Regions from separate parts of the Shewanella sp. FJAT-52076 genome, predicted to be linked through region 1. Evidence: predicted binding sites of a transcription regulator. Region 1 holds the regulator's gene; each other region holds the start of a gene.
The links. Region 1 encodes LexA, which represses DNA repair genes until DNA is damaged. Its sites were predicted from a motif close to TACTGTATNNNNATACAGTA; they were not measured.

Region 1 (4,089 bases):
TTTATCATGGCGTAAATCATGGCGCCAAAAACCACTACCCCTATGGCACAGCAGATGTACAGGATAGTCATGTGCAGGCCATAGACCCTGCCACTTATCTCAGTAACACCTTGTGTCATGTTGAGCGGCATATCAGCCGCAAGGATGGGCGGGGCCATAAAAGCCGCCGCGAAACAATACAACCATTGCTTCACAAGACATCTCCTCTGTCAATTGCATCAAGCAACTACAAAGAAGAGTCACACAGTAAGTCTCTGCTCTATGCAAACTCTTCGGTTCCCACAAAAAGCAACGATGACTTCAAAGTGCGTTGGCGGTTGGTATCTTATTTAATGAATTACAGCTTTGTTCACCACACTTGCACCTACAGCTGAATATATCGGTCAAATACACAATATCCATGGCGCAAGCCTCAGATACTGCGACGACATAATCGCCCGGATATAACAAACAAATCGTTGTTAACCTGAACTACATTACTTGCAGTTTAAATATTGATCAAGATCACTTTATTTTCTAATTATCTGAAAAAATTATCGAAAAAAAGCCCCGATAACGGGGCTCAAAGGGATGAAGAGATGATCAGTGCAGTGGAGAGGCACTGCGAAGGGTGTGACTTAACTCGGGCCTAACTGCAAAAGCGCTGGCCTGTGAGTGAGCATTTACATTTTCAAAAATGACACCCAATGCCACGGCATTTTTGGCTACCAATGCCAATCTGCGTTTATCTCTTGGATCCAGTTCGTTGGTCCAGCACAGCACGGCGCTTGAGGTACCGTTGGTTAGGGCTTTTTCCATCGCCCATAGGGTTTCAACTTCGTCTTTGGCATGTACCAGCAGCACACGGTCCATGCGCACACCAGCCTGTGCCAGAGTGGATTTAAGTCCGATGTTGGGTGGGCTGATAAGCACTATCCATCGGCCCTCAAGACTGAGGCGTGCGAGCTCTGGGGCGAGCTGCTGTATCTCCTGGCGCCCCTGGGATTGAGTGCTTTGGGTGATCACCTGAGATGCGGGGCAAACATCTTTGGCGGCGGAATCTGTCCACAAGCCGGGATGACGGGGTGCGTTACCAATCAGCTTGTTCATAGCCAGTCTCCATTACGGATAACGCCCACGGCCAAGCCTTCGATAGTCAGACTTTGGCTGGCAAGATCCACTCTGATAGGGGCGAACGCCTCGTTTTCTGCGTGTAAGAACACCACATTGCCTTGTTTCTCGAAGCGTTTTACCGTGACATCGTCTTCCACCCGGGCAACGACAACCTGGCCGTTTCGTGCCTGGTTCATCTTGTGCACTGCCAGCAGGTCTCCGTCGAGAATGCCTATGTCTTTCATACTGTCGCCGCGAACGCGCAGCAGAAAATCGGCATGGGGGCGGAACATGGCAGGATCGACCTGATAATACTGCTCCACATGCTCCTGGGCGAGAATGGGCTCACCGGCAGCCACCTGACCTATCAAGGGCAGCCCCGGGTCTGGCTGATCTTCCAGCTCATCACCCGCCAGTCTGATACCTCGCGAGGTGCCGGGCATAATCTCAATGCAGCCTTTTTTGGCAAGCGCTTTAAGATGCTCCTCGGCGGCATTGGCACTTTTAAAGCCGAGTCTGGATGCAATTTCTGCCCGTGTTGGGGGCATGCCGGTTTCGGCGATGTTGCGTTTGATTAGGTCCAGGATCTCGGCCTGGCGAGGCGTCAGCGGTCTCATGGTCATCCCTGTTTTTCTATACAGTTACTGTTAGTATATACAGTATTTTAGTCAGCGCAAGTATTAACCATTTTTCAGATTATTGGCTAATGGCTGCGGCTGTCTGATATTCTATTGCGCTATTGATTAAAGCCAGGTTCCCAATATCAGCATGTCAGCACACGAGTCTTTTTGGTTTAAGTCTTTGCGTTGGATCCAGAAGCAGTTGGTACACACCATTGTGGTACCTCAGGATCCCTTCGCCGATTTGAATCTCGATCCCTCCCGCCCCTTGGTTTACGTCATGAAAACCGAGTCAGTGAGCGATATTGCTGCGCTCCATGAGGTGACCGGCAAGTTGGGGTTACCCAGCCCATATCAGATGCTGGAAGTCGATGGGATCAAGACCCCACGGGTCGTGTGTCTGGAGGGCAGAAAGCCGCTGTTTGGCAAACGTGACAGCAATGAGCCTTTTTTGCAGACTTTCCAGCAACTGCTGGCATTGCACCGTCAGCAGCAAGAGCTGGATATACAGCTGGTGCCTGTAAGTCTTTACTGGGGGCGAACCCCGGGTAAAGAAGATGACACTATGCGTGCAGCAGTGCTTGAGCGGGAAGATCCGACCTGGCTGCGTAAATGTTTGATGATTTTATTCCTGGGTCGCCATAACTTCGTGCAGTTTTCCCGTGCCGTGTCACTTCGTCATATGGCCGATGAACATGGCACAGATAAGCGCATTGCCCACAAGCTTGCCCGGGTGGCGAGAGTTCATTTCCGCCGTCAGCGTAAAGTGATGACAGGGCCTGTGTTGCCCAATCGTCAGGCCATGTTTCATGCGCTGCTGAAATCCGACAACTTGAAAAAAGCGATTGCCGAAGAAGCCGCCAGCAAAAAAATCTCTGAAGAAAAGGCCCGTGAAACCGCCATTCAATATCTGGATGAGATTGCAGCCGATTACTCCGATAGTCTGGTGCGCATCGCCGAGCGCTTCCTCACCTGGCTGTGGAACAAGCTCTATAAAGGCATCAGCATCAAGGGCGCCGAACAGATTCGCCAGTTGCACCATGACGGCCATGAGATTGTGTATGTGCCTTGCCACCGGTCGCACATGGATTATTTGCTGCTGTCTTACATCCTTTATTACGAAGGCATGGTGCCGCCCCATATCGCTGCCGGGATTAACCTGAATTTCTGGCCCGCCGGCCCCATGTTCCGCCGTGGCGGCGCCTTCTTTATCCGCCGCAGCTTTAACGGCAACAAGCTTTACACCGCAGTATTCCGCGAATATCTGGATCAGCTTTTCGCCAAGGGATACTCGGTGGAGTACTTTACCGAAGGTGGCCGCTCCCGCACCGGCCGTCTGCTGGCACCCAAAACCGGCATGCTGGCCATGACATTGTCTTCGGTTATCCGCGGAATTGAGCGACCTGTGACCCTGGTGCCCGTGTATTTGGGTTACGACCATGTGATGGAAGTGGCTACCTATCACAAAGAGCTGTCGGGTAAGAAAAAAGAAAAGGAATCCGTATGGCAGGTTTTTGGTGCCATACGCAAGCTGGGTAACTTTGGCCGTGGCTATGTGAACTTTGGCCAGCCCATCACCCTGCAGAACTTTTTGACCGAAAAAGTCCCCAATTGGCGTGAAGAAGTGGGTGAAGATCCAGAGCAAAAACCGTCCTGGCTGACCCCTGTGGTGAATGCGCTCGCCAATCGGGTAATGACCCGCATCAATGATGCCGCAGCCGCCAGTTCTGTCACGCTTTCCAGCATGGTGTTGCTGGCCTCGGAGCAAAATGCGCTGGAGCGCAACCAGCTGGAGCGCCAGATTGATTTGTACCTGAGTCTGCTCAAATCCGTGCCTTATACCTCGTACGCATCAGTGACCGAGGGCAGTGGCAAGGAACTGGTCGATCGCGGTATTGAGCTGAACAAGCTGACCGAAACCAAGGATGACCTGGGTACCATCATTTCCATCGATGATAGCCTTGCGATTTCCATGACCTATTACCGTAACAACATCATCCACTTGTTTGTAATTCCGTCATTGATTGCCACCGTGATGGTGCGCCACGAAGAGGTCTCCCGCGAAGAACTGCAGGAGCTGGTTACCGAGTTTTATCCGCTGCTTAAGGCCGAGCTCTTTATGGGTGTTGCCGATTTGCCAGCCTATGTGGATGCGCTGGTGGAGTGCTTTAAGTCAGAAGGTCTGATTACCGGCGATAACCGCCTGAAACTGGTAGATGAGCGCATTAATCAGCTGTTGTTGCTGGCCGGTGTGGTAGGCGAAACCTTGAAACGCTACGCCATTATTTTCAACCTGCTGGGTGAGCAGCCCAGAATGGAACGCGCCGACCTGGAGCATCACAGCCATCGTCTGGCCAGTCGTCTTGGTGCCATTCAT
Region 2 (4,089 bases), 1.7 Mb from region 1:
AAAAATATCCCACACCAGGCGGCAGTCGGTTAGGTTATAAAAGGCCAGTGCCGCTTTGTCTTCGCGAAACAACCGGGTGATTTCCTCCCCCCGGTCATCCGGATTATGAATAGCCTTGCCCTCACCCAGAAGTTCACCCGCCACCCTGTCGAGTGCGAAACTGTCGAACTGATAGAATGCCGCTTTCAACCAGTCGATACCATCCAGTACCACACGGCCCGGCAAGTCCAGCGTCTCCGGCCTGTGTTTATCCTCTACTTTCCAATTGAGCGGCTTACCAAATCGCCCGATGCAAAGCCTCATGCCATGGTGTTTCGCCCGCCGCCACAGGAGTGACAAATCAAATGTCACCACAGACCAGCCCAACAAGATGTCGGGGTCAACCTCCAAAAACCAGCGTTGAAGCGACAAAAGCAGCGACACTTCATCCGCTGCCCACTCCACAGCAACCCTGTGATCCACACCATCGCGATGGCATGTGAGCACACCGTCCCCTTCGCCAACCATAATAACTTTGGGCTCGCAGTCGCCAAACAAGCCCACAGAATAAAGCTCCCCCGACATACTGCACTCGATATCGAGAGAGACTGCTTTCAGGGATATGTCTTCACTGGCGGCTCTTACCCGACTGGCAACAAACCGGCTTGGGTCACTTGCATCGAAGTAACCGTAAAATTCCGCATCCAGCGCCACAAAGCGCTCAATCAGGAACCGCTGCTCGGGCTTGATATCGGCCTCGTAAAGCGCAACATCCAGCTCCTGAGCCCGGCTGACCAGTCGCTTGAGCATCACTCCGGTACGGCAGTAGACAGCGTGTACAGGTTGCCTGCTGAAACTCTGCAGCGTAAGGGGCTGAGCCCAGGCTTCGGTCTGAGCAACCCCGATGAGTATTCGCTCTACTTCATCACTGTGGCAAAAGGCCATCGGCCTTTGATTGTGTACTTCCACCTTCACGGGCCCATTGGTGGTTTTAATCAGGTATTCGAGCACTGTGTCACCGCCGCGCTGCACACTGGCGCGTGTGAGCACCCGCCCCTTAAGTAGCGTTGGAGCCATTGATTCATTGGAGCCTGGGGAGCAAACGGATGACAATTCCATGGGCAGAGGGTCAAAAAACACACATTAGCAATGATTGCAGGGTTCTTAGCCTAAGCAATCACTGTTATTATGTACAGCATAATTGAGCTGCCGAGAGCCCCATGCTGCCAGACAAAGTCAAAACTCAGATCCGTGCCATCTATAAAGATATTGCCGCCGCATTGCCAAACTTCCGGTCCCGCCGCGAGCAAAACTTCATGGTCGCGGAGATCTCCAAGACACTGGCAGGGGAGTATGACAAGCACAGACGCATCATAGTCGTTGAGGCTGGCACTGGTATTGGTAAGTCACTGTCTTACATTCTGGGCACCATTCCCCTGGCATTGGCCCAAAAAAAGAAAGTCTGTATCGCCACTGCAACCGTTGCTCTGCAGGAGCAATTGCTGCACCAGGATCTGCCTTTTTTTTTGGCACAGTCCGGACTGAACTTTCGTTTTGGGCTGGTAAAAGGCAGGCAAAGATATGTGTGCCTTGCCAAGCTGGAGATGCTCATCGGCGACAACAATGGCACTCAAATGGCCATGTGGCAGACCAAGCCTGATACGGCGCAGGTTGAAATGCTGCAGAAACTGCACAACGATTTTCATAAGGGCCTCTGGAACGGCGAAATAGACACCCTCGAAACGCCCATTCCGGATCACCTGTGGCAACAGATAGCCTGTGATAAGCATTCCTGCCATCGGCAAAATGCCAGCCACCGCCAATGTCCTTTCCACAAAGCAAGGGAAGATGTGGACACCTGGGATGTGCTGATTGCCAACCACAGTTTGCTGTTCGCCGATCTCGAGCTCGGCGGCGGGGTGATACTGCCCGATCCCGAAGAAATGTTTTACGTGATTGACGAAGCCCACCACCTGCCTGTGGTTGCCAGAGACTTTTCCAGTGCGCAGGCGACACTGAGAGGCGCTGCCGATTGGCTGGAGAAAATTGGCAAAACCGCCGCCAAATTGCAAAACCAAATCAAGAGCAACAACATCATAGCGCCATCTCAGGCCATGCAAGACCATGTCGCTGACATCGCCGGTATGCTCAATCAGGTAGCCCATTATTGTGACGGCGAAAAAGCCCGCTTCGATAACCCGGAAAACCGCTTGCGTTTCACCCATGGCGCTCTGCCCGAGGTGCTTAAACGCCACGCGGAAAACCTGGCTACTGCCACCAGTGGCGCCTTGAAGCAGTTCAATAAAATGCAGCTGCTGCTTGGAGAAGCCATTAAAGATGGCGATATTCCGCGTCATCAGGCCGATACGCTGCAAACCGAGACCGGCTTTATGCTGCAGCGGCTTGAGAATCTGCACAAGCTCTGGAAAATGATGGCAAAAGAGGACAGTAAAAAAGGGGCGCCCACCGCGCGCTGGATTGAACTCCTGCCGGCCACCAAACAAGTGGACTACCTGCTTTGCGCCTCCCCCATCGAAGTGGGCTTTATGCTGGAATCCATGCTGTGGGAAAAGGCGGCTGGGGTGGTGCTTTGCAGTGCAACCTTACGGGCACTCAACCAATTTGACTATTTCGCCCATCAGGTAGGGCTTTCACTACACGATGGCAGTCGCTATCTAGCGCTCCAATCGCCTTTCGACTTTGAAAACAATGCCACCCTGTATTTGCCCAAAATGCGCACTGAGCCAACCGACGACAATTACACCGACGAACTGGCCGAACATATTTTAAAACTTACTGAGCATGAAATGGCCAGCCTGGTGCTGTTTGCCTCTTATTGGCAGATGGAAAAAGTCGCCGATATCCTTGGCCCCAAACTGAAAATCCCGTTGCTTATCCAGGGTAACTCGCCGCGCCAACTGCTGCTGGACAGTCATAAAAAGCGTTGTGATGAAGGCAAGCCGTCGTTGCTCTTTGGCACCGGCAGTTTCTCAGAGGGCCTCGACTTGCCCGGTGAATACCTTACCAACTTGATTGTCACCAAACTGCCCTTTGCGGTGCCCACATCACCGGTAGAGCAGGCCCATGCGGAGTACATCAAGGAAAAAGGCGGCAATCCCTTTTTGCAACTGACCATCCCCGACGCCTCACGCAAGCTCATCCAAAGCTGCGGCCGTTTGCTGCGAAAAGAGCAGGACTATGGCAGGATCACCATATTGGACAGACGCCTTGTGAGTAAAAGATATGGCAAGTCTCTGCTGGACGCCCTGCCACCCTATCGCAGGGTTATTGAATAGGAACCCTCTGTGGAATTACTGCAAGACCCCGCCAGCCTGATACTGTTGGCGTTGGTCGGCCTGATTGCCGGCTTTATTGACGCAGTTGTGGGCGGTGGCGGCCTCTTATCGATTCCGGCGCTGCTGTCATTCGGGCTCCCTCCCCATCAGGCGCTGGGTACCAATAAATTGTCGGCCTGTTTTGGCTCAGCTACCGCCGCTTGGACCTACTACAGACAGCAACTGCTAACCCCTGCCTTTTGGCGCCACAGTGCCACGGCTACCCTGATTGGCGCCCTGCTGGGGACAATTGCCGTTTACCTTACCGACGCCGAGATTTTGCAAAAGCTACTGCCGCTCATCATCATGGCTATTGCCCTCTACACCCTGTTGAAACCCAGTGCCATAGAGCACCCCAAAGCACAGGAGCCACAGACACCGGCCAGTAGCAAACGTCAGTGGCTTCAGGGCCTGCCACTGGGATTTTACGATGGCTATGCAGGCCCAGGGATTGGTGCCTTCTGGACCTTGAGTTCCAGCCGCCTTTACCGTCTGCCGGTGTTGCAAAACTGCGCCCTGGCGAGGGCCATGACCCTGATTAGCAATATCACCGCCCTGACGGTATTTCTGATCTTTGGCCAGGTTGAGGTTGCAGTGGGTCTCTTTCTGGGCGCATCCATGATGGCAGGGGCCTACCTCGGTGCCCGCAGCGCCATTCATTTTGGGCTTCCCTTTATTCGGCCAGTGTTTATTCTGATTGTGTTTGCCGCATCCACCCAACTCGCCTGGAGAGCCTGGTTTTGAAATACGACGGATTGCTGTCACGCCTGCGCAG
Region 3 (4,089 bases), 1.4 Mb from region 1:
GTTTTCATAAAAATCATCGAGATGATGGAGATGGGGGCAGCAATACGCAACGTGCCTTCGAGCGGGTCTTCGCCATCTCCATAAAGCGCATCCACTGCGCTCACCAGGGATTTGTAGCGCTCGTAAAGCGCCATTCCTTCCTCGGTGAGGCGAATTTTGCGGGTACTTCGCATCAATAGCTGACGACCGCGGTTTTCTTCCAGGCGGGATAATTTGCGGCTGACGGTTGCCACAGGCATCGAGAGACGATCCGCCACCGCAGACAGGCTACCGGCATCCACCAACTGCACAAAGAGGTAAATCAATTCAAGTTCGCTACCCGGATGCTCTCTCATGCCGTTTCCCGCCGTTAATCATGGATATGCCTGCGACCAAGGACCAATGGTCAGCTCGCATCATGATATGCTAATTTGCCTGCCGAGCCCCACTGCAAAGGGGGAAATTGTGATCTGCCGAGGCCCCTGCTGTGATGTTCAACCTCCTCATTCCGCTGCTCGCTGTTGTTGCCGTGATGATTGCGGGCGCTGCCAGCTCCAGACTCCTTCCAGGCTGGTTAGAGCGTTTTCTCAATCAATACGTGTATTACCTGGCATTTCCGGCCATCCTGTATGTGAGCCTGGCCAATACTCCCATTGAAGAAATTCTCAACCCCGGATTTGTGCTGGGTTATCTGCTTGCCATGGTGGTGACCTATGTATTGGTGCAGCTGTGGTCACTGAAACATGAACAGGGACAAACCCGTCCCGCGAGCCTGCGAGCCCTGTCGGCCACCTTCGGCAACACCGCGTTTATCGGTATCCCCGTGCTGGCGATGCTGTTTCCGAATAATCCGCAGGCACTGATGGCTGCTGCGCTGGCAAGCCTTTTATCAGTCTTGATGTTTGCCGTTACCGTGGTGCAATTAAGACTCGCGACCCAACCTCTGACCGGCATGGCACGGTTAAGCCTTGCGCTGCGGGTGGTGAGCAGAAATCCCGTGGTCATCGGCTGTGCCCTCGGGGTATTGGCCTCGGCGATGCAGTTTTCACTGCCTTCGATACCGGATACCCTGGTGACATGGATAGGTAAAAGCTCCAGTCCCTGCGCGCTCTTTGCCATTGGCATAGCGCTGGCCCGCTCCATGCGAGAGCCTGAACAAACTCAGACGGGCGTGCCCTTCTGGCACGTAAATCTGGCGAAACTGGCTTTGCAGCCACTGCTGGTATGGCTACTCTTCAGTTGGTTGGGGGTGAGTGCGCAGCTGACCGTGATGGGCGTGCTGCTTTCCGCCATGCCCACTGCCGCCAGCGTTTACCTGCTGGCCTATCAGGATAAAACCCTGGAAAAGCAAATCGCCCGGGGCATAGTGGCAGGTACGCTGCTGACGCTTTTCAGCCTGCCTCTGCTGACGATGGGATTAAACCTGATAACTCAGTAGCCAAAAATTTTTCATGTCGGGGTTGCGGGACGATTTACTGTACAAAAAATCAGTATATACTGTTTATCAATACAGTACTTTGATTGCTAATCACACAGGATTGCCGTCATGCTTTGTCAGCTCAGCATCAATAACTTTGCCATTGTTCGCTTTCTGGAATTGGACTTCCGTCCGGGTATGACCAGTATTACCGGTGAAACCGGTGCCGGTAAGTCCATCGCCATTGATGCCCTGGGGTTGTGCCTGGGTAACCGCGCAGACGCCGGTGCCGTGCGCCCCGGTGCCAGCAAAACCGAGGTCAGCGCCCGCTTCTCTCTGGATGATGTGCCCCTGGCCCGACGCTGGCTGGAGGATAACGATCTTGAGCTGGACGACGAATGTATTCTCAGGCGCACCATCACTGCCGATGGCCGTTCACGGGCCTACATCAATGGCAATCCTGTTCCCCTGTCACAGCTCAAATCCCTTGGGCAATATCTGGTGGGGATCCACGGCCAGCATGCACACCACGCCCTCTTAAAAAACGAACACCAACTGACACTGCTGGACAGCTACGCCAACCACCGCATGCTGCAGGAGTCGGTCGCCAGCGCCTACCAGCGCTGCCGTCAGGTCGAAGCCGAATTAAGGCAGCTCGAGCAAAGTCAGCAGGAACGCATTGCCCGCAAACAGCTGCTGCAGTATCAGGTTGAAGAATTGGACGAATTTGCCTTGATGGAAGGAGAGTTCGAACAAATCGAGGCAGAACACAAACGCCTCGCCAATGGCACCGCCCTGATTGAAGACTGTCAGCACACCCTGTCGCTGCTCAGTGAATCCGATGAAGGCAATATTGAGTCGCTGCTAAACCGAGCCTTATCCCTTGCTGCAACCCTGGAGTCGCTCGACCCAACCCTGGCCCCCATAGGAAATATGCTCAATGACGCCCTTATTCAGGTGCAGGAAAGCAGCAGCGAACTTGGCCGTTACCTGTCCAACCTGGAGCTGGACCCGGAACATTTTGCCTATCTCGAAGAACGACTCTCCAAAGCCATGACCCTGGCACGAAAACACCATGTTGCTGCCGATAAACTGGCTGCACATCATCAAGAGCTTGCCAGGGAACTGACTGGATTGGACTCCGATGAGGCACAGCTGGATGAACTGAAGCAACAGGTGCAAACCAGCAGGGAAGCCTATCTCAGTCACGCGCAGAAGCTCAGTCAAAGCCGTCTTCGCTATGCCAGGGAGCTGGATAAACAGGTCACCGCCTCCATTCAGGAACTCAATATGCCAAAGGGTAAGTTCACCATTGAGGTGAGCTTCAACGACAAGCAAATGAGCGCAAATGGCAGTGACAGTGTAGAGTTTTTGGTGACCACCAACCCAGGCCAGCCTCTGTCTCCATTGGCCAAGGTTGCCTCGGGAGGTGAACTGAGCCGCATTGGACTGGGCATTCAGGTGATTACCGCGAAAAAGGTCTCAACCCCCACACTGATTTTTGACGAAGTAGATGTGGGTATTTCAGGCCCAACTGCGGCTGTGGTTGGACGTATGCTCCGCTCCCTCGGTGAAGCGACACAGGTATTTTGTGTCACCCACTTGCCCCAGGTTGCCGGTAATGGCCATCAACATATGTTTGTGAACAAATCCACTAAGGGCGGACAAACAGAAACCTCGATGAAGCCGCTGGACAAAGACGCCCGGATACAGGAGCTGGCGCGCTTGCTGGGTGGCGATACCATTACCGAGAATACTCTCGCCAATGCCCGCGAGCTACTGCAAGGAACGTAAGCAAGACTTTCCAATAAATATCACTAACTAATCAATTGGATAGCCTTTAACACTCACCATAGTGTCACGCCCGGATGACAGCGAGTTATCCGGGCAGATGCACCGCAAATGATCCACATCAACATCCGAAAGCCGTCTCGGTCCTAAGCTGCGAGCATTTGTTGGGCAATCGCCTTGCCCCTTCGCGGCGGATAACTTATGACTTCTATTTCTCAAAATCTGGGCCAGGCATACAGTGAACAACTTCCCAGCCTGGGACAAAGCCTTTGCGACATCCTGTGTTTTTTTGGTTTGAAGCGCCTCTATGGGGTCGGCGGCGATTTTGTGGCAAACCTTATCAATGCCCTCGATGGTCCCCTGCAGGTACTGCCTTCCAGTAACGAAATGCACGCCGGATTCAGTGCCTGTGCACAGGCTGAGCTGACCGGTTTGGGAGCCTGCCTCACAACCTACACAGTGGGAAGCCTACCTTGTGTCAGTGCCGCGGCTCTCGCCCGTACCGAGGGCCTGCCGGTGATTTTCTTATCCGGCGCCCCCGGTGAAAATGAAATACACGGCCATGCCCTGCACCATACGGTGCACCCGGGGTCTGGCTGGCATACCGACCTCAATGCGGCGCTCAATGCCTTTAAGGCACTGGGAATTCGAGCCGAGCGGCTGCAGGGACAGCGCCATCAGGGACAGCCCAACGTGGCAGCCGCGCGGTTTTTTGAACTGGTGTGCGAGGCGGTGCAAACCCGCCAGCCCGTGTATATCGAAGTGCCGCGGGATCTCGTCAGGCAACCGACGCAGAGCCTGCGACTTCCCCAGGATCTTGATGAGTTAAATGCGACGACCCGGCTGGATCTGGCAGGCGCAGGACTCATCGCCGACGATATCTGCAGTCGTCTGGTGAGAGC

Region 2: a site for LexA is predicted at 1,158-1,177, ahead of dinG (ATP-dependent DNA helicase DinG). Genes of this name have one in related genera too.
Region 3: a site for LexA is predicted at 1,475-1,494, ahead of recN (DNA repair protein RecN). Genes of this name have one in related genera too.

Annotation. Positions count from the first base shown of each region.
Region 1 is NZ_CP080415.1:4,094,792-4,098,880, reverse strand. It holds gene coxB (cytochrome c oxidase subunit II) at 1-194, opposite strand, end outside; gene K0H79_RS18155 (cell division inhibitor SulA) at 583-1,089, opposite strand; gene lexA (transcriptional repressor LexA) at 1,086-1,709, opposite strand; gene plsB (glycerol-3-phosphate 1-O-acyltransferase PlsB) at 1,861-4,089, shown strand, end outside.
Region 2 is NZ_CP080415.1:1,480,512-1,484,600, reverse strand. It holds gene K0H79_RS06410 (DNA polymerase II) at 1-1,056, opposite strand, end outside; gene dinG (ATP-dependent DNA helicase DinG) at 1,200-3,275, shown strand; gene K0H79_RS06400 (TSUP family transporter) at 3,285-4,058, shown strand; gene K0H79_RS06395 (primosomal replication protein) at 4,055-4,089, shown strand, end outside.
Region 3 is NZ_CP080415.1:1,189,303-1,193,391, reverse strand. It holds gene K0H79_RS05215 (LysR family transcriptional regulator) at 1-335, opposite strand, end outside; gene K0H79_RS05210 (AEC family transporter) at 470-1,417, shown strand; gene recN (DNA repair protein RecN) at 1,526-3,190, shown strand; gene K0H79_RS05200 (thiamine pyrophosphate-binding protein) at 3,389-4,089, shown strand, end outside.